4 regions of the Streptomyces sp. NPDC101178 genome follow, and region 1 is predicted to be linked to each of the others. Evidence: riboswitches for the same ligand, from Rfam matches in the RefSeq annotation. Region 1 holds a riboswitch; each other region holds the start of a gene.
The links. A riboswitch is a leader RNA that binds a small molecule or an ion and turns the genes downstream of it on or off. The one in region 1 is predicted to bind cobalamin.
Positions count from the first base shown of each region.

Region 2: another riboswitch for cobalamin. It lies ahead of metE (5-methyltetrahydropteroyltriglutamate--homocysteine S-methyltransferase); the one in region 1 lies ahead of ACIRR8_RS06835 (ribonucleoside-diphosphate reductase subunit alpha).
Region 3: another riboswitch for cobalamin. It lies ahead of ACIRR8_RS20490 (CoA-acylating methylmalonate-semialdehyde dehydrogenase); the one in region 1 lies ahead of ACIRR8_RS06835 (ribonucleoside-diphosphate reductase subunit alpha).
Region 4: another riboswitch for cobalamin. It lies ahead of ACIRR8_RS12485 (FecCD family ABC transporter permease); the one in region 1 lies ahead of ACIRR8_RS06835 (ribonucleoside-diphosphate reductase subunit alpha).

Region 1 covers NZ_JBIWOZ010000002.1:603,781-611,257, forward strand. The annotation lists gene ACIRR8_RS06815 (carbon starvation CstA family protein) at 1-2,201, shown strand, start outside; gene ACIRR8_RS06820 (YbdD/YjiX family protein) at 2,293-2,496, shown strand; gene ACIRR8_RS06825 (hypothetical protein) at 2,630-3,313, shown strand; gene ACIRR8_RS06830 (GNAT family N-acetyltransferase) at 3,313-3,822, shown strand; cobalamin riboswitch at 3,875-4,009, shown strand; gene ACIRR8_RS06835 (ribonucleoside-diphosphate reductase subunit alpha) at 4,143-6,557, shown strand; gene ACIRR8_RS06840 (ribonucleotide-diphosphate reductase subunit beta) at 6,557-7,477, shown strand, end outside.
Region 2 covers NZ_JBIWOZ010000007.1:618-6,656, forward strand. The annotation lists gene ACIRR8_RS20465 (lysine N(6)-hydroxylase/L-ornithine N(5)-oxygenase family protein) at 1-894, opposite strand, end outside; gene ACIRR8_RS20470 (pyridoxal phosphate-dependent decarboxylase family protein) at 932-2,425, opposite strand; gene metE (5-methyltetrahydropteroyltriglutamate--homocysteine S-methyltransferase) at 2,667-4,991, opposite strand; cobalamin riboswitch at 5,174-5,321, opposite strand; gene ACIRR8_RS20480 (hypothetical protein) at 5,825-6,022, shown strand.
Region 3 covers NZ_JBIWOZ010000007.1:6,877-14,353, reverse strand. The annotation lists gene ACIRR8_RS20515 (short-chain fatty acyl-CoA regulator family protein) at 1-800, shown strand, start outside; gene ACIRR8_RS20510 (enoyl-CoA hydratase) at 787-1,596, opposite strand; gene mmsB (3-hydroxyisobutyrate dehydrogenase) at 1,593-2,519, opposite strand; gene ACIRR8_RS20500 (enoyl-CoA hydratase/isomerase family protein) at 2,516-3,583, opposite strand; gene ACIRR8_RS20495 (acyl-CoA dehydrogenase family protein) at 3,580-4,734, opposite strand; gene ACIRR8_RS20490 (CoA-acylating methylmalonate-semialdehyde dehydrogenase) at 4,731-6,233, opposite strand; cobalamin riboswitch at 6,467-6,646, opposite strand; gene cobF (precorrin-6A synthase (deacetylating)) at 6,779-7,477, shown strand, end outside.
Region 4 covers NZ_JBIWOZ010000004.1:11,679-19,155, forward strand. The annotation lists gene ACIRR8_RS12460 (NAD-dependent protein deacetylase) at 1-128, shown strand, start outside; gene ACIRR8_RS12465 (NAD-dependent succinate-semialdehyde dehydrogenase) at 306-1,721, shown strand; gene ACIRR8_RS12470 (aldo/keto reductase) at 1,907-2,740, shown strand; gene ACIRR8_RS12475 (ABC transporter substrate-binding protein) at 2,818-3,840, opposite strand; gene ACIRR8_RS12480 (ABC transporter ATP-binding protein) at 3,856-4,629, opposite strand; gene ACIRR8_RS12485 (FecCD family ABC transporter permease) at 4,629-5,738, opposite strand; cobalamin riboswitch at 5,838-5,971, opposite strand; gene ACIRR8_RS12490 (antibiotic biosynthesis monooxygenase family protein) at 6,163-6,498, shown strand; gene ACIRR8_RS12495 (amino acid adenylation domain-containing protein) at 6,757-7,477, shown strand, end outside.

The sequences.
Region 1 (7,477 bases):
CGGTTCCACCAGCAACGGGGCGGCGGACACTGTCCCCGAAGTCCATAGCCGTCTGGAGCCTGGTCGGCCTGGTCGGCGCGATCGGCTGGGCCACCCTCGCGCTCTCGCGGGGTGAGGAGGTCTCCGCCGCCTGGATGCTGGCGGCGGCCCTGGGCTCGTACGCCATCGCGTACCGCTTCTACTCCCGGTTCATCGCCAACCGGGTCCTGAAGGCGGACAAGAACCGCGCGACGCCGGCCGAACTCCTGGACAACGGTGTCGACTTCCACCCCACCGACCGCCGCGTCCTGTTCGGCCACCACTTCGCCGCCATCGCGGGCGCGGGCCCGCTGGTCGGCCCGGTGCTCGCCGCGCAGATGGGGTACCTGCCGGGCACGATCTGGCTCGTCGTCGGCGTCATCTTCGCCGGTGCCGTCCAGGACATGGTGACGCTGTTCTTCTCCACCCGCCGCAACGGCCGTTCGCTCGGCCAGATGGCCCGGGACGAGATAGGGCCGGTCGGCGGGATCGCCGCGCTGATCGCGGTCTTCATCATCATGATCATCCTGCTCGCGGTCCTCGCGCTGGTCATCGTGAACGCGCTCGCGCACTCGCCGTGGGGCGTCTTCTCGATCGGCATGACGATCCCGATCGCCCTCTTCATGGGCGTGTATCTGCGCATCCTGCGGCCGGGCAAGGTCAGTGAGGTCTCCCTCATCGGCGTCGCGCTGCTGCTCCTCGCGATCGTCGCGGGCGGCTGGGTCGCCGAGTCGTCGTGGGCGGACTTCTTCACGCTGGAGCCGGGCACGCTGGTCATCTGGATGATCGTGTACGGGTTCCTCGCCTCCGTGCTCCCCGTGTGGCTGCTGCTGGCGCCGCGCGACTACCTCTCCACCTTCATGAAGGTCGGCACGATCGCGCTGCTGGCGCTCGGCGTCATCGTCGCGCTGCCGACGCTGAAGATGCCGGCGGTCACCGACTTCGCCACCAGCGGCTCGGGCCCGGTCTTCGCCGGCTCGATGTTCCCGTTCGTCTTCATCACCATCGCCTGCGGCGCGCTCTCCGGCTTCCACTCCCTGGTCTCCTCCGGCACGACGCCGAAGATGGTCCAGAAGGAGACGCAGATCCGCGTGATCGGCTACGGCGCGATGCTGGTCGAGTCGTTCGTCGCGATCATGGCGATGATCGCGGCCTGCATCATCGACCCCGGCCTCTACTTCGCCATCAACGCGCCCGTCGGCGTGATCGGCGACAGCGTCCAGTCCGCCTCCCAGGCCGTCGCCAACTTCGGCTTCACCATCACTCCGGACGCTCTGGCGCAGGCCGCCAAGGACGTCGAGGAGGCAAGCCTGCTCTCGCGGACCGGTGGCGCGCCCACGTTCGCGCTCGGCATGGCGGAGATCTTCTCCGCGGTGATCGGCGGAACGGCGATGAAGGCGTTCTGGTACCACTTCGCCATCATGTTCGAGGCGCTCTTCATCCTCACCACGGTGGACGCCGGCACCCGCGTCGGGCGCTTCATGCTCCAGGACATGCTGGGCAACGCCTACAAGCCGTTCCGCGAGGTCAGCTGGAAGCCCGGTGTCTGGTTCGCCAGCGCCGTCGTGGTCGGCGGCTGGGGCTACTTCCTCTGGGTCGGTGTGCACGACCCGCTGGGCGGCATCAACCAGCTCTTCCCGCTCTTCGGCATCGCCAACCAGCTGCTGGCCGCCGTCGCGCTGGCCGTCTGCACCACGCTGCTGGTCAAGTCCGGCCGCCTGAAGTGGGCCTGGGTCACCGCCGTCCCGCTCGCCTGGGACGTGGCGGTCACCCTCACCGCGAGCTGGCAGAAGATCTTCTCGCCGGACGTGAAGGTCGGCTTCTTCGCGCAGCGCGACAAGTACCAGGCGGGCATCGACGCGGGCGAGGTGCTGGCTCCGGCCAAGTCCATGGACGACATGCGGACCGTCGTCACCAACTCCACCGTCGACGGCGTGCTCTGCGCGCTCTTCGCCATCCTCATCATCGTGGTGCTCGTGGACGCCGGCCGGGTCTGCTACAAGGCCATCCGCGACCCGGAGAGCGTCAAGCTGCACGAGACGCCGTTCGTCCAGTCCAAGTTCGTCGCTCCGGCCTCGCTCATCGCCACCAAGGAGGAGAAGGCCGAACTGGCCGCCGCCGGTGTCGGCCCCGAGGGCGGCCTGCGCAAGGAGGAGGCAGCGGCGACGGGGAGCCGGTCGTGAGCCGCACGGACCGGGACCGTACGGAGCCGGGCGTGAGCCGCGCGGACCGTGCGGAGCCGGTCGTGACGGCCCCGGGCGTGCGGAGCCGGACATGACTCTCGCGGACGTACGGCGGGTGGCCGGGCGGATCCGCTGGTACGTCCGTGAGATGACCGGCGAGGCGACGTACGACCGCTACGTGGCGCACGCCCGGTCGCACGATCCGGACGCGCCGGTGATGACCCGCCGCGCCTTCGAGCGCGACCGCACGGACGCCCGCGAGGCGGACCCCCGCGAGGGCTTCCGCTGCTGCTGACCACCGCCGGCCGATCGGGGCCGCCGCACCCCTCCCAGGGGCGCGGCGGCCCCTTCTGCCGTCCGTGGACGCGTCCGGCCACCGCTCGATTTCCCCGGTGCGCGGAGCCCTGACCGTACGAAAGGATGTGCCCATGACATCGCGCTCCCGGCCGCCCCGGCTCCGGCCCCTCCTCCCGACCGTGACACTGGCCCTGACCCTGGCGGCGGCGACGGGCTGCGGCACCGTGCCCGCGCCCGGCTCGGAGTCGTCGGCGGACCGGAGCTCCTCGGCCGGACCGGCGCCCGACCGGGCGGAGCTGGAGGCGAGGGCGAGCGCCGCGCAGCTCGTCGCGGAGCATGTGTGGGTGACCGAGGCCACGGGCTACGCCCTGGCGCGCCAGTCGGTCGGGGTGCTCGGTGACGACGGGTTCGGCAGCTCCTACACCGCGCCGGACGGCGGGATGCTCCAGCTGTCGGCGGAGCGCCGCCCGCACGCCGTGGCCGACTGCACGGACGGCTCCGCGCCCGCCGGCGGCCAGGAGGCCCTGGTGACGTGCGAGCGGGACGGCGAACAGTGGTACCGGGCCACGGAGTCGGGCCACGCGTACGCCCAGGAGCAGGACGGTCTCGTGATCACGGTGAGCGGGGCGCGCGAGCAGGTGGACCGGGCGACACTGCGGTCGGCGGCGCTGGCCGCCCACCGCGCCGACGACCACGAGCTGGACCGGGTGCTGCCGCCCGCCGGTGACGGCTCCGGGCAGCAGCCGGTCGAGCGCGGCGACCTGCCGCCGGTGGGCGACGGCGCGCCGGACAACGAAGTGGGAGCGAGCGGCTGATGGATCTGACGATCAGAGTGGCGGAGCCCGCCGAGTACGCCGTACTCGGCGGGATCATCGCCGAGGCGTATCTCGGCGATGGGCTGCTGGACGGCCCGCAGGACCCGTACCTCCTCGAACTGCGGGCGGTGGAGCGGCGGGCGGCCGAGGCCGAGGTGCTCGTGGCGCTCGACGCGGACGGGGTGGTGCTCGGTGGTGTGACGTATGCCGCTCCCGGCACTCCGTGGCGCGAAATCTCCGGTCCGGACGAGGCCGAGTTCCGGATGCTGGCCGTGGCCCGCGCGGGGCGCGGACGGGGCGTGGGAGAGGCGCTCGTACGGGCGTGCGTCGAGCGGGCCCGGTCCGCCGAAGGTGTCCGGGCTCTGGTGCTGTCGACGCAGCCGGCCATGCTCCCGGCCCATGGGATCTACCGTCGGCTCGGCTTTCTGCGGACCCCTGAGCGGGACTGGGAGCCGGTGCCGGGCCTGCGCCTCATGACCTTCCGGCTGGAGCTGGAGGCGGTCTCCTGAGGGGCGTATGAAATCGACGCGACACAACATGTGGGGGCCGCATCATCTGGCGGCCCCCACATGTATGCTCGACCTCGCTGTCGCCGCAGGGGAATCCGGTGCGAATCCGGAACTGTCCCGCAACGGTGTGATCAGTGTGCTTTGCACACCCGAAGTCCGAAGACCTGTCGACAGCGCGTCCGGCTCGACCGAACCGGACGCCAGACGTCCGGGCCTCGCGGATGGGCCGGTGGACGCCGTGAGCAGTGCTGCCCCGAAGGGCATCGTGCTGCCCGGTTTCCCCGCTCGCCGCCGGCCCCAGCCGAGCGAGGGAAAGCCCAGTGACCATCGCGCCCGCCGATCCGGTTTCAGCCACCGAATCCGCTGCCTCCACCACGTCCGGCGAAGGCACGAACGACGGACCCGGGACCGCCCTGTTGCGGACCCTGACCGACCTCACCGTCGATCTGCCCGACACCGATCCCGGACGGGTCGCCGCCTCCGCTCTGCGTGGGCGCAACGCCCGCTCCGACGAGGCCGAGCTGCGCTCGCTGGCCACCGAGGCGGCGGCGGGTCTGATCTCCGAGGACCCGGCGTACTCCAAACTCGCCGCCCGGCTGCTGACCCGTACGATCGCCGACGAGGCCGCGGGCCAGGGCGCCACCTCCTTCTCCGCCTCGGTCGCCGTGGGCCACCGCGAGGGGCTGATCGCGGACCGCACGGCCGCCTTCGTGGAGCTGCACGCGAAGGCGCTGGACGCGCTGGTGGAGCGGACGCTGGCGGAGGGCGCGGACGACCGGTTCGGCTACTTCGGTCTCCGTACGCTGCACAGCCGTTACCTGCTGCGCCACCCGATCACCCGCCAGGTCATCGAGACCCCGCAGCACTTCATGCTGCGGGTGGCCGCGGGCCTCGCCGAGGACGAGTCGGTGCGGGCGCTGGACGAGGTCACCGCGCTCTACGGGCTGATGAGCAAGCTGGACTACCTCCCCTCCTCCCCCACGCTCTTCAACTCCGGCACCCGGCACCCGCAGATGTCCTCCTGCTACCTGCTGGACTCGCCCAAGGACGAGCTGGACTCGATCTACGACCGCTACCACCAGGTGGCGCGCCTCTCGAAGCACGCGGGCGGCATCGGCCTCTCCTACTCCCGTATCCGCGCCCGCGGTTCGCTGATCCGGGGCACCAACGGCCACTCCAACGGCATCGTGCCGTTCCTCAAGACGCTGGACGCCTCCGTGGCGGCGGTGAACCAGGGCGGCCGGCGCAAGGGCGCGGCGGCGGTCTATCTGGAGACCTGGCACGCGGACATCGAGGAGTTCCTGGAGCTCCGCGACAACACCGGTGAGGACCAGCGGCGTACGCACAACCTGAACCTGGCGCACTGGATCCCGGACGAGTTCATGCGCCGCGTCGACGCGGACACCGAGTGGTCGCTCTTCTCCCCCGCCGACGTGCCCGAGCTGGTCGACCTGTGGGGCGACGAGTTCGACGCCGCCTACCGCGCCGCCGAGGCCAAGGGCCTGGCCCGCAAGACCATGCCGGCGCGTGAGCTGTACGGCCGGATGATGCGGACCCTCGCGCAGACCGGCCAGGGCTGGATGACGTTCAAGGACGCCTCCAACCGGACCGCGAACCAGACCGCCGAGCCGGGCCGGGTCGTGCACTCCTCGAACCTGTGCACGGAGATCCTGGAGGTCACCAACGACGGCGAGACGGCCGTCTGCAACCTCGGTTCGGTCAACCTGGGCGCCTTCGTGGCGAACGGCTCGATCGACTGGGACCGCCTGGACTCCACCGTCCGTACGGCCGTGACCTTCCTCGACCGGGTCGTCGACATCAACTTCTACCCGACCGAGCAGGCCGGGAACTCCAACTCCCGCTGGCGGCCGGTCGGCCTGGGCGCCATGGGCCTCCAGGACGTCTTCTTCCAGCTGCGCCTGCCGTTCGACTCCCCGCAGGCCCGCGCGCTCTCCACGAAGATCTCCGAGCGGATCATGCTGGCGGCGTACGAGGCGTCCTGCGACCTCGCCGAGCGCTCGGGCCCGCTGCCCGCGTGGTCGGAGACGCGTGCCGCGCGCGGTGTGCTGCACCCCGACCACTACGACACCGAGCTGAACTGGCCGGAGCGCTGGGACGCGCTGCGCGCCCGGGTCGCGAAGACCGGTATGCGTAACTCGCTGCTGCTCGCCATCGCGCCGACCGCCACGATCGCCTCGATCGCCGGTGTGTACGAGTGCATCGAGCCGCAGGTCTCCAACCTGTTCAAGCGCGAGACGCTCAGCGGTGAGTTCCTCCAGGTCAACGGCTACCTGGTGGACGAGCTGAAGAAGCTCGGCGTGTGGGACGCCCGCACCCGTGAGGCGCTGCGCGAGGCCAGCGGCTCCGTGCAGGGCTTCGCGTGGATCCCCGAGGACGTGCGGGCGCTGTACCGCACGGCGTGGGAGATCCCGCAGCGCGGCCTGATCGACATGGCGGCGGCCCGTACGCCGTTCCTCGACCAGAGCCAGTCGCTCAACCTGTTCCTGGAGACGCCGACGATCGGCAAGCTCTCCTCGATGTACGCGTACGCCTGGAAGCAGGGGCTGAAGACGACGTACTACCTGCGTTCGCGCCCGGCGACCCGGATCGCCCGTGCCGCGTCCGGTCAGGCGTCGGCCGCCGCCCCCATTCCCGTACAGCAGGCGTCGGCTCCCGACGCGGACGCCATCGCCTGCTCTCTTGAGAACCCCGAGTCCTGCGAGGCCTGCCAGTAATGAGCACCACGAACGAAGAGAAGAACCTGCTCGACCCGGGTTTCGAGCTGACCCTGCGTCCGATGCGCTACCCGGACTTCTACGAGCGCTACCGGGACGCGATCAAGAACACCTGGACCGTGGAGGAGGTCGACCTCCACTCGGACGTCGCCGACCTCGCCAAGCTGTCGCCGGGTGAGCAGCACATGATCGGCCGCCTCGTCGCCTTCTTCGCGACGGGCGACTCGATCGTCTCCAACAACCTCGTGCTGACGCTGTACAAGCACATCAACTCCCCCGAGGCGCGGCTGTACCTGTCGCGGCAGCTCTTCGAGGAGGCCGTGCACGTCCAGTTCTATCTGACGCTGCTCGACACCTACCTGCCCGACCCGGACGACCGGGCGGCGGCGTTCGACGCGGTCGAGGAGATCCCGTCGATCCGCGAGAAGGCGCAGTTCTGCTTCAAGTGGATGGACTCGGTCGAGAAGATCGACCGGCTGGAGACGAAGGCCGACCGCCGCCGCTTCCTGCTGAACCTGATCTGCTTCGCCGCGTGCATCGAGGGGCTGTTCTTCTACGGCGCCTTCGCATACGTGTACTGGTTCCGCTCGCGCGGCCTGCTGCACGGCCTCGCCACGGGCACCAACTGGGTGTTCCGCGACGAGACGATGCACATGAACTTCGCGTTCGAGGTCGTGGACACCGTCCGCAAGGAGGAGCCGGAGCTCTTCGACGACGCGCTCCAGCAGCAGGTCACCGACATGCTGAAGGAGGCCGTCGAGGCGGAGCTGCAGTTCGGCCGCGACCTGTGCGGCGAGGGACTGCCGGGCATGAACACCGAGTCGATGCGCCAGTACCTGGAGTGCGTCGCCGACCAGCGCCTCGCCCGCCTGGGCTTCCCGACGGTGTACGGGTCGGAGAACCCGTTCTCCTTCATGGAG
Region 2 (6,039 bases), on a different contig from region 1:
GCGCCGGTACAGCTCGTCGTGGATGTCCCCGAGCGTGTCTCCGCTGACGCCCTTGTACAGCTGCCACTGGCTGGGCAGCAGCCGGTCCCGGGCGGCCTGCGGGAGCCCGTGGAAGTAGCGGGTGTAGTCCGGGGTGAACTGCTCCAGCCCGATCTTGCTGTACTCCATGGGTGCGAAGGCCGGGGTGCGGGCGAGCCAGGTCAGCCCTTCCGTCCCTTCCGGCCTCAACCTCAGCAGATCCAGCAGGACTTCGGCGCCCGACTGCCCAGAGCCGACGACCGTGACATGCCGGGCCGCGAGCAGCCGGTCCCGCTGGGCGAGGTAGTCGGCGGAGTGCAGGACGAGAGGTACGGGGTCGGCGGCCAGGGCCCTCAGCGGCTCGGGGACGTACGGCGCGGTGCCGACACCGAGCGCGAGGTTGCGGGCGTGGCTGAGCCCGCTCCCGAGGCTCTCGCCGTCCGGGCCGAGCCGGGTGAAGTCGACGGCGTACGCGCTCTCGCCCGCGTCCCAGGCGATGGCGTCGACGCGGTGGCCGAAGTGGGTGGAAGGCAGTTCGGTGCTCACCCAGCGCAGGTAGTTGTCGAACTCGGAGCGGTGGATGTGGAAGCGCTCGGCGAAGTAGAACGGGAAGAGCCTGCGCCGCGTCTTGAGGTAATTGAGGTAGCACCAAGGGCTGGTCGGCTCCACCAGGCTCACCAGGTCTGCCAGGAAAGGGACTTGGAGCGTCGCTCCCTCGATGAGCAGTCCCGGGTGCCAGTGGAAGGCGGTGCGCTGCTCGTGGAAGGCGGTGCGCAGGCCGGGTACGCCGTCGGCGAGGGCGGCGAGCGAGAGGTTGAAGGGCCCTGCGCCCACCCCCAGCAGATCGAGGGGCGGGGTTCGCGGTCCGGGCGTCATCGGGTTCCTCCCACGTGGTTCGTGCGCGTCGGCAACGTCATGGCGACAGCCTTTCCGCCGCCGGGGCCTCGGTACCGCCGCAGCCGCTCTCTCCGGCCGCCGCCCGCCGAGCCGCCACCTCCACCAGGTCGAGCAGCGGCAGCAGGTCGGCCGTCGCGGCGGCCGGGTGCAGCAGCGTGGCCTTCAGCCAGAGTCGGCGCCGCCCGTCGCCGTCCTCGGCCACCGCTCGTCCGAGGACGGCCCGGCCGTCCATGAGCAGCGTGCGGCGGACCTCGGCGACGACGGCGTCCCCGGCCTCCGCTCCCCTCTCGTCGGCGACCACCGGCCGGAACAGCACGGTGCTGATCCCGATCGCGCCGGGCCGGCGGCGCAGTGCGGGCCGGGCGTCGACGGCCCGGCCGAACTCCTCCGCCGTGGTGACGCAGTGCTCGACCAGTTCGCTCAGTCCACGGCGGCCGAGCGCCCGGAAGGTGACCGCGATCTTCAGTGCGTCGGGGCGCCGGGTCGTACGGATCGAGCGGCCGAGCAGGTCGGGGAGGCCGGCCTCGGTGTCGTCGTCGGCGTTGAGGTAGTCGGTGCGCAGGGAGAGCGGCGCGAGCAGGGCGGTGTCCGAGACGGCCAGAACTCCGGCGGCGACCGGCTGCCAGCCGAGTTTGTGCAGGTCGAACGTTACGGAGACCGCCCGATCGAGCCCCGCCAGCCGGGGCGCCAGGTGCTCGCTGAAGAGCAGGGGCCCGCCGTATGCCGCGTCCACGTGGAGTTCGGCTCCGTACCGGTCCACGGTGTCGGCGATCTCGGGAAGCGGGTCGATGCGCCCTTCGTCCGTGGTACCGGCGGTGGCGACGACCAGGACCGGGCCGCCGCCGAGCCCGGCCAGGGTGCGGTCGAGGGCGGCGGGGTCGATCCGGCCGTCGTGGCAGGTGACCTGGGTCGGGGCGGGCAGGCCGAGCATCCAGGCGGCCCGGTGGACGCTGTGGTGGGCGTTGGCGCCGGTCACCACTCGCAGAAGGCCTGGCGCCGCGCGTTCGCGCGCGAGGAGCAGCGCGACCAGGTTGGACTCGGTGCCGCCGCTGGTGATGAGCGCGTCGGGTGCGGGAGCGTCCGGGTGGACGAGCCGGGCCAGGGCGGCCGTGGTCAGCTCCTCGATCACTCCGGCGGCGGGCGCCTGGTCCCAGGAGTCCATCGACGGGTTGAGCGCCGCCCCGGCCAGCTCCGCCGCGACCGCCACGGCCAGCGGCGGGCAGTGCAGATGGGCGGCGCACGCGGGATCGGCCGGGTCGGCGGCACCCTCGGCCACCGCTCGTACGAGGTCCGTGAGCGCGGCCTCTTCGCCGACGCCTTCCTCGGGCAGTACCGGGGCGGCCAGAGCGGTGGTCCGCCGGGCCACGGCGTCCGGGCCTCCGGCGGGCAGCGGCCCGCCTCGGGCACGGGCGGCGGACTCCAGCGTGTCCAGCACGACCGAGGTGAGGGCACGCAGGTGGCCCGGTCCGTCGGCACCGCCCGCGAGGAGGCCTCCCGTACCGGCACTCATACCGCACGCTCCAGGCGGAGTTCGGCGGACAGCAGGCCCTGAGCACGCTCCATGGCGAAGCCCTTCGATCGGAGTGCAAGATCCACCACCGGGATTCGCTGGTTAGGCTAACCTAACTCTTCCGCCGAGGAAGTACGCACTCCGGCCGTCCGGGCCTGGCGAACCGGCCTGCTCCAGAACCGAGTCGAGGCAGCGCGCCCCGGTACGGGAGCGGCGGTGGCCGCTCCCGTACCGGGCCGGATCACGCCGCTTCGGCTGGCAGCTCCGCGCGGATCTCCCGCGCGGCGGCGACCAGGTTCTCCAGGGAGGCCCGGGTCTCGGGCCAGCCGCGGGTCTTCAGGCCGCAGTCGGGGTTCACCCACAGCCGCTCGGCCGGGATGGCCTCAAGTCCCTTGCGCAGCAAGGCCGCTGCCTCCTCGGTGCTGGGGATGCGCGGGGAGTGGATGTCGTAGACGCCGGGGCCGGCCTCGCGCGGGTAGCCGTGGGTGGCCAGTTCGCGGGCGACCTGCATGTGCGAGCGGGCGGCCTCCAGGCTGATGACGTCGGCGTCGAGGTCGTCGATGGCCTGGACGATGTCGCCGAACTCCGCGTAGCACATGTGCGTGTGGATCTGGGTGTCCGGCCGCACGCCGGAGGTGGCGAGCCGGAAGGACTCCGTAGCCCATTGCAGGTACGCGGCGTGCTCGGCGGCCCGCAGCGGCAGCGTCTCACGCAGCGCCGGCTCGTCGACCTGGATCACCGAAGTGCCGTTCGCCTCCAGGTCGTCGACCTCGTCGCGCAGAGCGAGCGCCACCTGGCGGGCGGTCTCGCCGAGCGGCTGGTCGTCGCGGACGAAGGACCAGGCGAGCATGGTGACCGGGCCGGTGAGCATGCCCTTGACCGGGCGCTGGGTGAGCGACTGGGCGTACGCCGTCCAGCGCACCGTCATCGGCTCGGGGCGCGAGATGTCTCCGGCGAGGACCGGCGGCCGGACGTAGCGGGTGCCGTACGACTGGACCCAGCCGTGCTGGGTGGCGAGGTAGCCGGTGAGCTGCTCGGCGAAGTACTGCACCATGTCGTTGCGTTCGGGCTCGCCGTGGACCAGGACGTCGATCCCGGCCTTCTCCTGGAAGGAGAGGACCTCGCGGATCTCGTCCTTGATGCGCTCCTCGTACCCGGCCTCGTCGATCCGGCCGGCCCGCAGGTCGGCGCGGGCGGTGCGCAGTTCGGTGGTCTGCGGGAACGAGCCGATAGTGGTGGTCGGCAGCAGCGGCAGACCGAGGTGGGCGCGCTGGGCCACGGTCCGCTCGGCGTACGGCTGGGAGCGGCGGCCGTCGGCGTCGGTGATGGCCGCCGTACGGGCCCGGACGGCCGGGTCGCGGGTGATGACGGCGTCGGTACGGGAGGCCAGGTCGGCCCGGTTCGCGGCGAGTTCGGCGGTGATGGCCTCGGTGCCGGCGGTCAGACCGCGCGCCAGGACGACGATCTCCTCGGTCTTCTGCTGGGCGAAGGCGAGCCAGCGGGCGACCTCCGGGTCGATGTCCTGCTCGGCCCGGGCGTCCAGCGGGACGTGCAGGAGGGAGGAGGAGGCGGAGACGTCGACGTGGTCCGCGAGGCCGAGGAGCGTGCCGAGGGTGGCGAGCGACTTCTCGTAGTCGTTGATCCAGATGTTGCGGCCGTTGACGACGCCCGCGACCAGCCGCTTGCCGGGCAGTCCGCCGGCCGCCGCGAGGTCGGCGAGGTTGCCTGCGCCCGACTCGGTGAAGTCCAGCGCGAGCCCCTCCACCGGCGACTTGGCGAGCACCGGCAGGGCCTCGCCGAGCCGCCCGAAGTAGGAGGCGACCAGCAGCTTGGAGCGGTCGGTGAGACCGCCGAGCTCGCGGTAGGCGCGGGCGGCGGCGTTCAGCTCGGCCGGGGTGCGGTCCTGGACGAGGGCGGGCTCGTCGAGCTGCACCCACTCGGCGCCCGCGGCCCGGAGGTCGGCGAGGACTTCGGCGTACACGGGCAGGAGCCGGTCGAGGAGGGTCAGCGGCTCGAAGCCGGCGGCGACGCCGGGGGCCGCCTTGGCGAGCAGGAGGTAGGTGACGGGACCGACGAGGACCGGGCGCGGGGTGTGGCCGAGCGCGAGGGCTTCCCTGAACTCGGCGACCTGCTTGGCGGAGTCGGCGGTGAACACCGCGTCCGGGCCCAACTCGGGCACCAGGTAGTGGTAGTTGGTGTCGAACCACTTGGTCATCTCCAGCGGCGCCACGTCCTGCGTGCCACGGGCCATGGCGAAGTAGCCGTCGAGGGCGTCCGCCTGGACCGCCTCGCGGTGCCGCTCGGGGACGGCGCCGACCATGACACTGGTGTCCAGGACGTGGTCGTAGTACGAGAAATCACCGGTCGGCACCTCGTGGACTCCGGCCTCGGCGAGCTGCTGCCAGGTTCCCCCGCGCAGTTCGGCGGCGGTCCTGCGGAGGGTGTCCGCGTCGACGCGGCCCTTCCAGTAGCCCTCGATGGCCTTCTTCAGTTCACGGTTCCGACCCTGACGGGGGTAGCCGTACACGGTGGCCCGTGCTGCCGCGGCTGCGGGCTTCGCTGTCACGTGACTCTCCTTCGCGAGCATGTCTCCAGCTGTTCCCGGGACGGGACGCGGACGCGAAGGGGTGACGAAGTCGGGCGGGAGCACGACACGTTGACCGTGTCCGTCCGCCTGACGGTTACGCCGACCCGCCCACGAGGTCACCGGGAACTCCGCACACGAACGGTCGCGTGCGGGCAACGGGCAGGTCTTCGGACTCGCGGGCACGTCTGCCGGGGGCAGACACCTACTGGCCGTCGCTTCCCAGACCCGGCCGGGTCCAGTGCGTATGACGGCGGTCGTTCCCGCTCACCGCTGCGGGGCAGTCCCGGATTCCCACCGGGTTCCCTCTTACGACACCCTGCCTGGCGGACAGGGCGAACCAGCTGCACCGGCCACCCTAAGCGGACGGCCGTCGGGCGCACACCGTTGTTCACTCTTCGGACGGTGATGTGAGACACGGGTTCCGGATGGGCACCGAGTGCACGCCGGATGGGCTCCGGATGAGCTCCGAACGGGTGACGTCGGGCAGAGTGAGGACCCCCGCACCAATCCGCCCCGGCAGGCGGCACCGAATGGTCGGTACAGGGGCGCGGAGCGGGCGCTCCTGCATCACTGCCCGGGACCGGATCCGGCATCCTGGCACGATCCGGCCCCGGGCAGCCCCGCTCCCCTCTGCGCACCCCGTTCCACCGTTCGTCGCCGGTTCGCTGACTTCCGGTCAGGTCGTGGGGGCATGGTGACCCAGATGTAACCGAATGGCGTAGGCGAGCCGGAACCACAGAGCGTCACAGGCCGTTCTTCTTGCCAATACACAGCCGCCGACCCGCGGCGGCGACGAGCGAGGGAAGCGCTATATGAAGAAGACAGTCGGGTGGGCCCAGGACGGCGACGACTGGACGATCACGGTGAACGGCACCCTGTACCGGGCCGTCGAGCGGCCCACCGACGGGCGCGTGCACAACTATCTGGTGCGGGGCAACGACCTCACCGCCGAGTGCCCGAGCCTGGGTCACGGGCTGGGAGTGATCCGGGCGCACGAGTCCCGGAGCTGACCTCGGGCCGGGTACGA
Region 3 (7,477 bases), on a different contig from region 1:
CGTGGCTCAGCGAGGCCCAGCGCGCCTTCCAGCTCGCTACTCAACTCGCGCTGCTGGAACAGGGATCGCTGCTCGACACCCTCGTCGCCGACGGAGAGATCGCCTCGGACCAGGCCGCCGGACTCGCCAGGATCGGACTCGCCAACTACTTCGCCGGCGCGCTGCTCATGCCGTACACCGCCTTCCACCGGGCCGCCGAGGAGCTGCGGTACGACATCGAGCTTCTCCAGGCCCGTTTCGGCGTCGGCTTCGAGACCGTCTGCCACCGGCTCTCCACGCTTCAGCGCACCGGCGACCGGGGCGTGCCGTTCTCGTTCCTGCGGGTCGACCGGGCGGGCAACATCTCCAAGCGGCAGTCCGCCAGCGACTTCCACTTCTCCCGGCTCGGCGGCACCTGCCCGCTCTGGACCGTGTACGAGGCGTTCTCCGCGCCCGGCCGCATCCTCACCCAGGTCGCCGAGATGCCGGACGGAAAAAGGTACTTCTGGGTGGCCCGGACCGTGGCGCGCGGCGGGTTCGGCCACCGCGCGCCCCGGGCCGACTTCGCCGTGGCTCTCGGCTGCGAGCTGCGCCACGCCCACCGCCTGGTCTACGCCGAAGGCCTGGCGTTGGACGACCCGCGTTCGGCGACACCCATCGGTCTCGGCTGCCGGATCTGCGAGCGGCAGGACTGCGCCCAGCGGGCCCGCCCTCCGGCCGGGGGCCGGCTGGCCGTCGACCCCGACCGGCGCACCCATGTGCCGTACCCGGTGGTCGCCGACGGCCGGCCCGTCCCACCCGGCCCGATCAGCGGTGCGTGAACTGGGCGGGCCGTTTCTCGGTGAACGCCCTCATGCCCTCCTTCTGATCGTCCGTCGCGAACACCGCGTGGAACAGGCGGCGTTCGAAGCGCACGCCCTCGGCGAGCGTGGTCTCGAAAGCCCGGTTCACCGCCTCCTTCGCCATCATCGCGACCGGCGCCGACATGCCGCAGACGGTGTCCGCGACGGCGAGCGCCTCGGTCAGCAGATCCGCGTCCGGCACGACCCTGGACACCAGACCCGCCCGCTCCGCCTCCTCGGCGTCCATGTTCCGGCCGGTGAGACAGAGATCCATCGCCTTGGCCTTGCCGACCGCCCGGGTCAGCCGCTGGGAGCCGCCGATGCCGGGGATCACCCCGAGCCGGATCTCCGGCTGCCCGAAGACCGCCGACTCCGAGGCGATCACCAGGTCGCAGAGCATCGCCAACTCGCAGCCGCCGCCCAGGGCGTAGCCCCGTACGGCGGCGATCGTCGGTGTCCGCAGCTGACCGAGCCGGTCCCAGGCGGTGAACCAGTCGCTGAGGTACATGTCCATGTAGCTCTGCGGCTGCATCTCCTTGATGTCCGCGCCCGCCGCGAACGCCTTCTCACCGCTGCCGGTGAGGACGATGCAGCCGACCTCCGGGTCGCGGTCCAGCGCCTCGGTCGCCTCGACCGTCTCCCGCATGACGTCCAGGCTCAGCGCGTTGAGCGCCTTGGGCCGGTTCAGGGTGAGCAGGGCGGTACGGCCCCGGCGCTCGACCAGGATCGTCCCGTACGGGCCCGGGGCGGACGGACTCTCGCTGTGCTCGGTCACGTGGTGGTGCCCTTCTCTGCGTCGGTGGTGGCCGTCGAAGCGGCCCGGATGGCCTGGACGATTCCGGAGAAGTCCTGCCCGGCTCCGGTTCCTTCGGCGAACCGTGCGTACAACTCGGCCGCTCGGAGACCCAGTTCGGCGTCGATTCCGCCCGCGCGCAGGGCGTTGGCGGCCAGCCCGAGGTCCTTGGCCATCAGGGGCGCGGCGAAGCCGGGGCGGTAGTCGCGGTTGGCCGGACTGGTCGGAACGGGTCCGGGGACCGGGCAGTTGACGGTGAGCGCCCAGCACTGGCCGGAGGCCGCCGAGGCCACGTCGTACAGCGCCTGGTCGGAGAGGCCGAGACTCTCGGCGAGGACGAACGCCTCGCTGACGGCGATCATCGAGACGCCGAGGATCATGTTGTTGCAGATCTTCGCCGCCTGTCCGGCACCGGCCCCACCACAGTGCACCGCCTTCCCGCCCATCACCGCCAGCAGCGGCTCGGCCTCCGCGAACGCGGCCTCCTCGCCACCGGCCATGAAGGTCAGCGTCCCCGCCTCGGCCCCGACCACTCCGCCGGAGACCGGTGCGTCCAGCGAGCGGTGACCGGCCGCCGCCACTGCCGCGTGAGCGGCGCGGGAGTCGGCCACGTCGATGGTCGAGCAGTCGATGAACAGGGTGCCGGGGCGGGCGGCTCCGAGCAGCCCCTCCTGCCCGTACAGCGAGAGGACATGGCGTCCGGCAGGCAGCATGGTGATCACCACATCGGCCACCGAGGCGGCCTCGGCGGCGGACTTCGCCCGCTCGACCCCGCTCTCCACAGCGGTCGCCAGACAGGACTCGACGAGATCGTGGCCGAGCACCCGGTGCCCGGCGCGGACGAGGTTGGCGGCCATCGGGCCGCCCATGTGGCCCAGTCCGACGAAGGCGACGGTCGTGGTCACCAGGGCACCTCCTGCGGTGAGTCGTCTGCGGCGAGGACCAGTTCCCCGTCGCCGGTCGGAGCGAAGTACCGGGCCACGTCGGCGTCCGTGACCTCCACGAGCGTGCCGGGTGACCAGTGAGGCGTCCGGTCCTTGTCGATCACCTGGGCCCGGATGCCCTCCACCAGGTCGGCGGAGGAGAGAGCGGCGTACGAGACGCGGTACTCCTGCTCCAGCACCCTTTCCAGCGGCCCGAGGTCGCGCGCCCGGCGCAGTGCGGCCAGGGTCACCTTCAGCGCGATGGGCGAGCGGCCGAGGATCGTGGCCGCCGCCTCACCCGCCGCCGGGGCCTCGAAGGCGAGCAGCCGCTCCACGATCTCCTCGACGGAGTCGGCGGCGTAACAGCGGTCGATCCAGGCCCGGTCGGCCTCCAGAGTGCCGCCAGGTGCGTCCCGGACATGGCGGTGCAGCACCTCGGCGGGCGGCTCGGTCCGCAGCTCGGCGAGGAGCGCCGGCAGGCTCTCCTGCGGTACGAAGTGGTCGGCCAGCCCGCACAGCAGCGCGTCCCGGGCCCCCACCACGGTCCCCGTCAGGGCGAGATGGGTGCCCAGCTCGCCGGGGGCCAGCGCCAGCAGATACGTACCGCCGACGTCCGGCACGAAGCCGATCCCGGTCTCCGGCATGGCCACCTTGGACCGCTCGGTGACGATCCGGACGCTGCCGTGCGCCGAGATCCCGACCCCGCCGCCCATCACGATGCCGTCCATGACCGCCACGTACGGCTTCGGATAGCGGGCGATCCGCGCGTTCAGCCGGTACTCGTCGCGCCAGAACGCGGCCGAGGCCCTGCCGCCGACGCGGGCGTCCTCGTAGATGGACCGGATGTCGCCGCCCGCGCACAGCCCGCGCTCCCCGGCCCCGGTGATCACGACCGTGGCCACCTCCGGGTCGTACTCCCACCGGTCCAGCGCCGCCGTGATCGTCTCCACCATCGCGTGGGTGAGCGCGTTGAGCGCCTTGGGACGGTTCAGGGTCAGCACTCCCGCACGACCTTCGGTGCGCACCCGTACGAGCTCCTCGGTCATCGCAGGGCTCCCGTCAGGCTCCGGGCCACAATGACGCGCATGATCTCGTTGGTCCCTTCCAGGATCTGGTGGACCCGCAGGTCCCGCACGATCTTCTCGATGCCGTACTCGGCCAGATAGCCGTAACCGCCGTGGAGTTGGAGCGCCCGGTCCGCGACGGAGTAGCCGGTGTCGGTGGCGAAGCGCTTGGCCATCGCGCACAACTCCGGTGCTCCGCCCGCCTTCCGGTCCAGCGCCTCGGCGGCCTGCCGCACCAGTGCCCGCGCGGCGGCCAGCTCGGTGGCCATGTCGGCCAGCCGGAACTGCAGCGCCTGCGCCTCCAGCAGCCGCGCCCCGAACGCCTCCCGGTCCGCCAGGTGAGCCAGACTGCGGTCCAGCGCGCTCTGCGCACCGCCCAACGAGCAGGCGGCGATGCCGAGTCGGCCGCCGTTGAGGCCGTTCATCGCGATGCGGAAGCCTTCGCCCTCCGCTCCGAGCAGCCGGTCGGCCGGGATGCGCACGCCGTCCAGCATGACCTGGCGGGTGGGCTGCGCGTTCCAGCCCATCTTCTTCTCGTTGGCGCCGAACGAGAGCCCCTCGTCGTCCCGTTCGACGAGGAAGGCCGAGATCCCGCCCGGGCCGTTGTCGCCGGTGCGGGCCAGCACGATGTAGAGGTGTGTGGCGCCCGCGCCGGAGATGAACTGCTTGGTCCCGGTGAGGACGTAGTGGTCGCCGTCGCGGGCCGCACGGGTGCGCAGCGCGGCCGCGTCGGAGCCCGCGCCCGGTTCGGTCAGGCAGTAACTGCCCAGCTGCTCCATGGTGCAGAGCTCCGGCAGATACCGGGCGCGCTGGGTCTCTGAGCCGTACCGGTCGACCATCCAGGCGACCATGTTGTGGATCGAGAGGTAGCCCGCCACCGACGGGCAGCCGGTGGCCAGGGCCTCGAAGACGAGGACCCCGTCGGAGCGGGACAGCTCGGAGCCGCCCCTGTCCTCCCGTACGTACACGCCTCCGAGGCCGAGCCTCGCGGCCTTCCGCAGCACATCGACGGGGAAGTGCTTGTCCTGGTCCCAGGCCACGGCGTGCGGAGCCAGGTGTTCCTGGGCGAAGTCGAGCGTCGTCTCGACGACCGCGAGCTGGTCGTCGGTGAGCAGGGTGGTCACGGCGGTCATCCCATGGTCGGAATCGTGAAGCTCGCGCCGTCCCGGATCCCGGAGGCGGGCCAGCGCGACGTGACGGTCTTCGTACGGGTGTAGAAGCGGATGGCGTCAGGACCGTGCTGGTTGAGGTCGCCGAAACCGGACCGCTTCCAGCCGCCGAACGTGTGGTACGCCACCGGCACCGGGATCGGCACGTTGACACCGACCATGCCGGTGTCGACCCGGCGGGTGAAGTCGCGGGCGATGTCGCCGTCCCGGGTGAAGAGCGCCACGCCGTTGCCGTACGCGTGCTCCGAAGGCAGCCGCAGCGCCTCCTCGTAGTCCGCCGCACGCACCACGGAGACCACCGGGCCGAAGATCTCCTCCTGGTAGATCCGCATGTCCGGGGTGACCCGGTCGAAGAGCGAGGCGCCCGCGAAAAAGCCGTCCTCGTGGCCTTCGAGGGTGAAGTCCCTTCCGTCCACGACCAGTTCGGCCCCCTCCTCCACGCCGAGGTCGACATAGCCGCGCACCCGGTCCACCGCGTCCCGGCCCACCAGCGGCCCGAAGTCGGCGTCCGGGTCGTCCGAGCGGCCGATCCGCAGGCCGGCGATCCGCTCGGTGAGCTTGGCCACCAGCGCGTCGGCGGTCTCCGCACCCACCGGTACGGCCACCGAGATCGCCATGCACCGCTCGCCCGCCGAGCCGTACCCGGCGCCGATCAGCGCGTCCACCGCCTGGTCCAGATCGGCGTCCGGCATCACGATCATGTGGTTCTTCGCCCCGCCGAAACACTGCGCCCGCTTGCCGTGAGCGGCGGCCGTCGCGTAGATGTGCGCGGCGATCGGCGTCGAGCCGACGAAGCCGAGCGCCTTGACGCGCGGGTCCTCCAGCAGTGTGTCCACGGCCTCCTTGCCGCCGTTGACGACGTTCAGCACGCCCGGCGGAAGCCCGGCCTCCAGGAAGAGTTCGGCCAGCCGCAGCGGCACCGACGGGTCCCGCTCGGACGGCTTGAGGATGAAGGCGTTACCACAGGCCAGAGCGGGTGCGGCCTTCCACAGCGGGATCATCGCCGGGAAGTTGAACGGGGTGATGCCGGCGACCACACCGAGCGGCCTGCGCAGCGAGTGGACATCGATCCCGGCGCCCGCGTTGTCGCTGAACTCGCCCTTCACCAGGTGCGGCACACCGGCGGCGAACTCCACCACGTCCAGGCCGCGTGCGAGGTCACCGTGCGCGTCGGCCACGGTCTTGCCGTGCTCGGAGGAGAGCAGCCGGGCCAGGGAGTCCTTCTCCTGCTCGACCAGCTGGAGGAAGCGCAGCAGGACGCGGGCCCGGCGCTGCGGGTTCCACTCGCCCCACTCCAGCTGCGCCTGCGCCGCGTCGGTGATGGCCGCCTCGGTCTCGGACCGGCCGGCCAGCGGCACCCGGGCTTGGACCCGGCCGGTGTTGGGGTCGTACACATCGCCGTACGTGCCCGAGGTGCCGGGCGTGCGCTTGCCGCCGATGAAATGGGTGAGTTCGCGGACCATGGAAAGCCTGCTCTCGTCGGTGAGATCGTCAGGTGAGATCCGGGGATGGCGCACGGGCCCCCGCCACCGCGCGGCGCACCGGTCGGGTGCGCGCGGGGGCGTGGAAGGGCTCGCCGTCGGGGGGACGCGGAGGGCGGAGGCCGTCAGGGGGCGGGGAGAACCGCTCGCCGGGACGGGCCTGCGGGGCCGTGGGTGCGGACCGGTGCCATGCGTGTCTGCTCCATCCTCGTGGAAACACGGAACAATCCCGTGGCCGGTATCCTGACTCCCGGATCAGCGCGCGTCCTCGTGCCTTCCCGACGGCGCCTTCACCGTCAGTGGCGTGTTGTGCGAGGACGAACTCCCCGGTCACAGTGGCGGGACCGCGCCGGAATCGCACCGGCTTCCCTGACACCACGGGCCTTCGAGGCGCCCGGCACCAGGCCGGTCGCCCCTCTGCTCACGAACATATAGTTGGACGTCCTAGTAAGTCCACCCCGCCTCGCGCCGGCCCGCCCTCGGGCCCGGCACGATCGCGCGCCCCGCTCCTGGCATGATCGGCCGACATGAGCGACGCACCACGCCACATCCTCGTCATCGGCATGGGAGCCGGCGACCCCGACCACCTGACCCTCGCCGCGATCAAGGCCATGCGCAGGGCCCAGGTCTTCTTCGTGCTCGGCAAGGGCCGGGAGAAGGAGTCCCTGACCCGGCTGCGGCGGGACATCCTGGCCGAGCACCTGGACGGCCCCTACCGGGTCGTCGAGGCCGAGGATCCCTGGCGGGACCGCACCCAGGGCGACCGGGGCCGCTACACCACGGCGGTCCACGACTGGCGCCACCGCCGGGCCGACATCTGCGAACGCCTGATCATCGAGGAGCTGGCTCCGGGGGAGTGCGGGGCGTTCCTGGTGTGGGGCGACCCGTCCCTGTACGACAGCACGCTCGCGATCCTGGAGGACATCCAGGCCCGTGGCACGGTGGAATTCGGCCATGAGGTGGTCCCCGGGATCAGCAGCGTCTCGGCGCTCGCCGCCCGCCACCGCACCTCGCTGAACCAGGTCGGCCGCCCCGTCCACATCACCCCGGGCCGACGGCTCGCCGAGGGGTTCCCGGACGACGACGGCGACATCGTGGTCATGCTCGACGGCCACGAGAGCTTCACCCATCTGACGGGCCGGGGCCTGTGGATCTACTGGGGCGCCTACATCGGCACCCCGGACGAGCTCCTGGTCTCCGGACCGCTCGACGAGGTCGCCGAGCGG
Region 4 (7,477 bases), on a different contig from region 1:
ACCGGGATCCGACCCGGGGCGACCGTCACGCCGTCACCCGCGTCGCGCTCCCGCTGGGAACGGCCCTCACCACCGTGGCCGACCGGCTGGGTATTCCTGTCGACGACGGGTCGACCGCTATCGGGTGAGCCAGGCGGGCACCAAGGCCTCAGCGCAACCCTCCGTAACAGATCGCGACACTCGGTGAGCACTTTCCACCCATGTGGATGCTTTTGGCTAGTTTCCGGTCCACCAAGTCGGGTACCCCGCACTGAGGCGGAGCGCAGCGTTCCGCCTCGTGCACCACCCGTCGTTCTGGAGATTCCATGTCAGAGCAGCGCAAGAGTTCGTTCGCCACCGTCAATCCGTACACCGGGGAGACCCTCGCGGAGTTCCCGGCCATCGAGGGGGCGGAGGTGGACGCCGTCCTGGAGACCGCGGGCGACGCCTTCGACGCGTGGCGGAAGCGGAGCGTCGAGGAACGTGCCGCGCTGGTCGGGCGGGTCGCCGAGCTCATGAAGGAGCGCAAGGAGACCCTGGCCCGCCTGATCACCCTGGAGATGGGCAAGCTGATCGCCGAAGCGCGCGGCGAGGTGGACCTCGCCGCGTCGATCCTCACGTACTACGCGGAGCACGGGCCCGGCTTCGCCGCCGACGAGCGGCTCGACGTCGAGGAGGGCGAGGCGTATCTCGTCGACGAGCCGCTCGGGGTCCTGCTGGGCGTCATGCCGTGGAACTTCCCGCTCTACCAGGTGGTGCGTTTCGCGGGCCCCAACCTGGTGCTCGGCAACACCGTCCTGGTCAAGCACGCCGGGATCTGCCCGCAGTCAGCGCTCGCCCTGGAGGTGCTGTTCCGCGACGCGGGCGCGCCGGAGGGCGTCTACACGAACCTGTTCGTGAGCCATGACGAGATCTCGCGCATCATCGACAGCCCGGTGGTGAAGGGCGCTTCGCTGACCGGCAGCGAGCGGGCCGGGGCGCAGGTCGCAGAACGCGCCGGCCGCAACATGAAACCGAGCCTGCTGGAGCTGGGCGGCAGCGATGTCTTCATCGTCCTCGACGGTGAGGGGCTGGAGCGTACGGTCGGTGCCGCGGTGGCCGGACGGATGGCCAACACCGGGCAGAGCTGCGTGGCGTCGAAACGCTTCATCGTCCTCGCGGAGGTCTACGACGACTTCGTCGCGGGGATGCGCCGTGCGTTCGCGGCGCTCACGCCCGGCGATCCGTCCGACGAGGCGACGACGCTGGGGCCGCTCTCCTCCGAGCAGGCCGCCTCCGACCTGGCCGAGCAGCTCCGCGAGACCGTGGAGCAGGGGGCTGAGCTGGTGATCGGCGGCGGACGGATCGACCGCCCCGGCGCCTTCGTCGAGCCCACGATCCTCACCGGCGTCAAGCCCGGCATGCGGGCGTACGCGGAGGAGCTCTTCGGCCCCGCCGCCGTGATCTACCGGGTCCAGGACGAGGACGAGGCCATCGCGCTCGCCAACGACAGCCAGTACGGCCTCGGCGGGTCCGTCTTCTGCTCTGACGTGGAGCGCGGCCGCCGGGTGGCCGAGCGGGTGGAGACCGGCATGGTCTGGGTCAACCACCCGACCTCGACCCAGCCCGACCTGCCGTTCGGCGGGATCAAGCGCTCCGGCTACGGGCGGGAGCTGTCGAAGCTCGGCATGCAGGAGTTCGTCAACCGCAAGCTCGTACGTGTGCTGCCGCCCGACGCCGAACTGCAGGGCATCGCGGGCTGAGCAGCAGCACCCGGGGCCGTACCCCGTCCCTCGCTGCAGGGCCACATGGCAGCAGCGCATGGCGGTCCGCCCGGAGCGCCCTACGTACGCATCACGTTTCCGGCCCGCGCGGAGGACCGGCACGACCGCCCCTCCCGGACCCATCCCCCACCGCCTTCCGAGGCGTCGACAGCAAGGAGTTCACCGTGCCCGCGGTACCCGGCATCACCCTCAACAACGGTGTGACGATCCCCCAGCTCGGCTTCGGGACCTTCCAGATCCCGCCTGAGGAGACCCGCGAGACCACGCTGGCCGCTCTGGAGACCGGCTACCGGCACATCGACACGGCGCAGATGTACGGCAACGAGAAGGAGGTCGGCCAGGCGGTCCGGGACTCCGGGATCGACCGTGCCGACGTCTTCGTCACCAGCAAGCTGAACAACGACGCGCACCAGCGTGACGACGCCCTGCGGGCGTTCGACCGCACCATGGACGAGCTCGGTCTCGAGTACCTGGACCTCTTCCTCATCCACTGGCCCCTGCCCGGTTCCACCTCGGGCGACTTCGTGGACACCTGGAAGGCCCTGGAGGAGGTCTACCGGTCGGGCCGGGCCAAGGCGATCGGGGTCTCCAACTTCCAGCCCAACCATCTGCGCCGGCTCCTGGAGAGCAGCACGGTGGTGCCCGCCGTCAATCAGATCGAGGTGCACCCCTACCTCACCCAGGACTCCGTACGGGCTTTCGGCGCCGAGCACGACATCGCCACGGAGGCCTGGTCGCCCATCGCCCAGGGCAGGGTGCTCTCGGACCCGGCGATCACCCGCATCGCCGAGCGGCTGGGCCGGTCGGCCTCGCAGGTGGTGCTGCGCTGGCACCTGCAGCGCGGGGACGTCGTCTTCCCCAAGTCGGTGACGCTGAAGCGGATCCAGGAGAACTTCGCGCTCTTCGACTTCGAGCTCACCGAAGGCGACATCGGTGAGATCTCCGCCCTCAACCGTGACGAGCGCACCGGCCCCGACCCCGACACGTTCAACGGCTGACCGGACGTCGAGGCGGTGTGCGAGGGCCCGTCCGCGGGGCTGCTCCCGGGGCCGGGCCCTCCCGCATCACGGGCGGGCTACGAGACGGACTTCCGCAGATCCTCCGCCAGCGAGCTGATGGCCGCCGGGTTGCGCGGGCTCTCCACCAGGTCCACGTAGTCCAGGACGACGATCCGGTCGTTCTTGATCGCGGACACGTTGGCGAGCGGCTTGTACGACTTCAGGAACGCGCGCTTCTGCGCGGCGGTGGTGTCCCCGTAGTTGTTGATGACGATGACCTCGGGGTCACGGTCGACCACGGTCTCCCATCCCACCGTCGTCCAGCTGTCCTTGAGGTCCTTCATGATGTGGTCGCCGCCGGCCTTGGTGATGATGTCGTGCGGTCCGGCGTACGCGCCCGAGGTCAGCGGCTTGTCCTTGCCGTCGTCGTACAGGAAGACACGCGGGCGGTCGCTGCCCTTCGGCGCCTTCGCCCGAGCCTCCTCGACCTGCTTCTGGAAGGACGCGACCAGGGTGTCCGCGCGGTCCTTCACGTCGAAGATCATGCCCAGGTTCCGCAGGTCGGTGTAGAGCGCTTCGAGAGGCGGCATGACTCCACGCGCCTTGCCCTGGCCGTTGCGGCACGATTCGCTGAGGAGGTACGAGTCGACGCCGACACGCTTCAGTTCGGCGGGCGTGAAACCTTCGCCCTCGTTGAAGCCGTAGTTCCAGCCGGCGAAGACCAGGTCGGCACGGGCGTCAAGGACGAGTTCCTTGTTGATGCGCTCCTTGGAGAGCCACTTCGTCTTCTGGTAGCCGTCCTTCCACGGGACGGACGTCATGTCGCCCTTGTCGTCGGGCATCACGTAGCCGGCCATGTGGTCCTCAAGGCCGAGGGCGAACATGATCTCGGTGATGCCGACGTCGTTCGTCACGACGCGCCGCGGCGCCTTGTCGAAGCTCTTCTTCTCGCCGCAGTTCTCGACGGTCACCGGGTAGTGCCGGTCGGCCTCGGAGTTACCGTCCTTTCCGTCGCCCTGGGAGGTGACGTCCGCTCCGCAGCCGGTGAGGGCCAGGGCGGCGGCGAGCACGACGACTGCGGGGCGTATGCGGTTCTGCATGGCGGGTGAGGCTCCTCAAGGAGTGGTGGGAAGGTCGAAGAGCAGCTGGAGAGCGCCGGTCTCGGGGTGGGCGACACGGTGGGCGCGTACGCCGAAGACCTCGGCCAGCAGCTCGGTGGTCAGGACGTCGTACGGGGCTCCGGAGGCGACGATCCGGCCGCCGTCGATGACGTGGACGAGGTCGCAGTGGAGAGCGGCGAGGTTGAGGTCGTGCAGGGCGGTGAGGACGGTCAGGCCGCTGGCCCGGACGAGCGCGAGGATCTCCAGCTGGTGGGCGATGTCCAGGTGGTTGGTCGGCTCGTCCAGGACCAGGACCCGGGGCTCCTGGGCGAGCGCGCGGGCGATCAGGACGCGCTGCTTCTCGCCGCCGGAGAGCGTGAGGAAGCCTCGTTCGGCCAGGTGGGCCGCGCCGACCCCCGCCAGTGCGTCGACGCAGCGGCGGCGGTCCTCGTCGGTCGTCCGGGCCATCGGCCCCTGGTGGGGCATCCGCCCCATGGCCACGACCTCGGCCACCGTGAAGTCGAACTCCGCGCCGGCCTCCTGCGGGAGTGCGGCCAGCCGGCGGGCGCCCTCCCGTGCGCTCAGGGCGTGCAGGTCCTCACCGCCGACGCGGACCGCGCCGGCGGTGGGGCGCAGGGCCCGGTAGACGCAGCGCAGCAGGGTGGACTTGCCGCTGCCGTTGGGACCGACCAGGCCGACGAACCGGCCCTCGGCCGCGCCCAGGGTCACCTCGTCCACCAGCCGTGCGCCGGCGATCTCGACGGTCAGCGCGTCGATGTCGATCCGCATCAGATGCCTCCGAAGGAGTAGGACCGGCGGCGCATCAGCAGGATGAAGCAGGGGACGCCGATGACGGCGGTGAGGACGCCCACCGGAAGTTCCACGGGTGCCAGCACGACGCGCGAGAGGATGTCCACCCAGATCAGCAGGACGGCTCCGGCGAGCGGTGCGACGGCCAGCAGCCGGCGGTGGTCCGCGCCCACCAGCATCCGTACGGCGTGCGGGACCATCAGGCCGACGAAGCCGATCGCTCCGCTCACCGCGACGACCGCTCCCGTGACGGCCGCGGAGACCAGGAAGAGCTCCTTGCGCAGTCTGCCGGGGTCCACGCCCAGCGCCGCCGCGGTCTCGTCCCCCATGGCGAGGGCGTTCAAGCGCCGTGCCGACCAGGCGAGATGGGCGAGGCCGGCGAGTACCACGGCCGCGGCGATCGGTACGGAGGCCCAGTTGGCCCCGCTGAGGCTGCCGAGCAGCCACATCATCGCGGAGCGGGCCGCCTCGCCGCGCTCGGCCGCGAAGACCATGAACGTGGTGACGGCCGAGAAGCCGTAGTACATCGCGGTCCCCGTCAGGACCAGCCGTAGCGGGGTCAGTCCGCGTTCGGTGCGGGCGACCGCGTAGACGAGCGTCATGGCGAGCAGCGCCGAGACGAACGCCGCGGTGGACAGGGCCCAGATGCCCAGCGCCCCCAGCGCACCGAAGATCAGGACGGCGTTGGCGCCGACCGCCGCTCCGGAGGAGATACCGAGCACGAACGGGTCCGCGAGCGCGTTGCGGACCATGGCCTGGACGGCGACACCGATGGCCGACAGACCCGCTCCGACGATGGCGGCCAGCACGGCCCGCGACAGGCGCAGTTCCCAGACGATGGTGTACGCCGACACCTCGTCGGGCCCGATGGCTCCGCCGGTCAGCCCGGCCCACAGATAGCGGAGCACCTCGCTCCAGGAGAGCCCGGACGCGCCGAGTCCGGCCCCGCAGACGAGCGAGAGCGGAAGGGCGAGGGACAGGGCGGCCAGGAGGACCGGCACGGGTACGCGGCGGGGTGGTGCCGGTCCGGTGCCGCCGCGCGAGGGGCGCGACGGCTTGGCGGGTATGCGGTCGGGAGACGTGGCCACAGGGCGGTCGCTTTCGCCTCGGGCCGTACGAGCGCGCAAGGAGGAGCAGCCCGGACGGCGGCCGTCCCGCGCAGCGCCCTTCGCAGTCCACGGCGAATGGTCAGGAGCCTGTTCCGCCACGGGTGATCGGGCTTACAGAACCGAGGGTTCCGCCTACCGTTGCGGGTCAGCGCCGGACTTCGACCGGACTTCCCCCGCGGGGAGGTCGCAGCATATCGGTTGCGTCCGCACTGTCTTCGGGGCAGGGCTCCCGGTCGGCCCAGGATCCTGGACGTCGACCCGATCCGGCGCCGGATCGTCCGCTCGCACCGGCGGGCCGTAGCGGGGGCCTGATGCCAGGAGCCGGCTCGGGCGGCCCGGCTCGTTCGCCTGCGCGGCGGGGCCGCCGCTCTTCCGGGCGGGGGCCGTACGGCAGGATGAGGACATGAGCGTAGTCAAGATCAATGTGCTGACCGTCCCCCAGGAACAGCGCGAGGTGCTGGAGAAGCGCTTCGCGTCCCGGGCCCATGCCGTCGAGAACTCCGACGGATTCGAGTGGTTCGAGCTTCTCCGGCCCGTCGAGGGCACGGACAACTACCTCGTCTACACGCGCTGGCGTGACGAGGCCTCCTTCCAGGCCTGGATGGAGGGCCCGATGAAGGCCGCGCACCAGGGCGGTGGCGGCGCCGAAGGCGGCGAGCGTCCCAAGCCGGCGGCGAGCGGGTCCACCGTGTGGTCCTTCGAGGTGGTGCAGCAGGCCGGGCCGGCTACCGCTGAGTAGACAGCCGGGTGGCATGGGTGTGACCCTCCGGTATGAGAGTGCGCCCGTGTCACCCGGTGCTGTCGTATCCCTTCGCGGCGCCCCGGGTCAGACTCAGGGCCCACGGCGTCTCCTCCCGGCGGTTGATCCCCTGCGGCCAGGGCGTTTCCTAAGATCGGTAACGGGGGGCCGGTGAGCGGTGATCGGGGCGAGGTCCCTCCGTAAGAGTTCAGCGCGCGCCTTGCCGCGCGTGTGGAGAACGTACCGGGGGACGACGACATGACACTGCTGGATGTACTGCTGGGCGCGGTCCGTGAGGCTCCTGGCCAGGTGGTCGTTCATGTCCGCGGTGACGGCAGCGAGTTGACCGTCGCCCTGCCTGAGCTGCTCGACGATGCGCTGCGTGTGGCCGGCGGTTTCCGGGAGGCCGGTGTCGTGCCGAGGACCTGTGTGCCGTTGCTCGCCGATCGCAGCGAGGACTTCCAGCCCATGTTCTGGGGCGCGCTCGCCGCCGGGCTCGTCCCCGTGCCGCTGGCTCCCGACGCCCGGCGCGTGCTGCCGGTCTGGGAGCACCTGGGCCGGCCACCCGTCGTCGTGGACGCGGCGACCAGGCCGGTGGCCGGTGAACTGCCCGACGGCGTACGCGCTCTCACGCTCGATGTGCTGCGGGAAGGGCCGGTGCTGCGGGAGCCTTTCCGGGCCGGGCCGGACGAGGTCGCCTTCGTGCAGTTCTCCTCCGGGAGCACCGGTGCGCCCAAGGGGGTGGAGGTGACCCATCGTGCGGTGCTGGCCAATCTGGCGCAGATACGGGAGGCCTCGGCGCTCGCGGCGGACGACGTGGTGGTCAGCTGGATGCCGTACTTCCACGACATGGGGCTCATCGGGACCCATCTCGCCCCGCTGGCCGCCCGCGCCAAGCAGGTGAAGATCGGGCCGCTGTCGTTCGCCAAGCGGCCCCAAGTGTGGTTCGAGGTGGCGGACCGGCACCGGGCCACCGTGC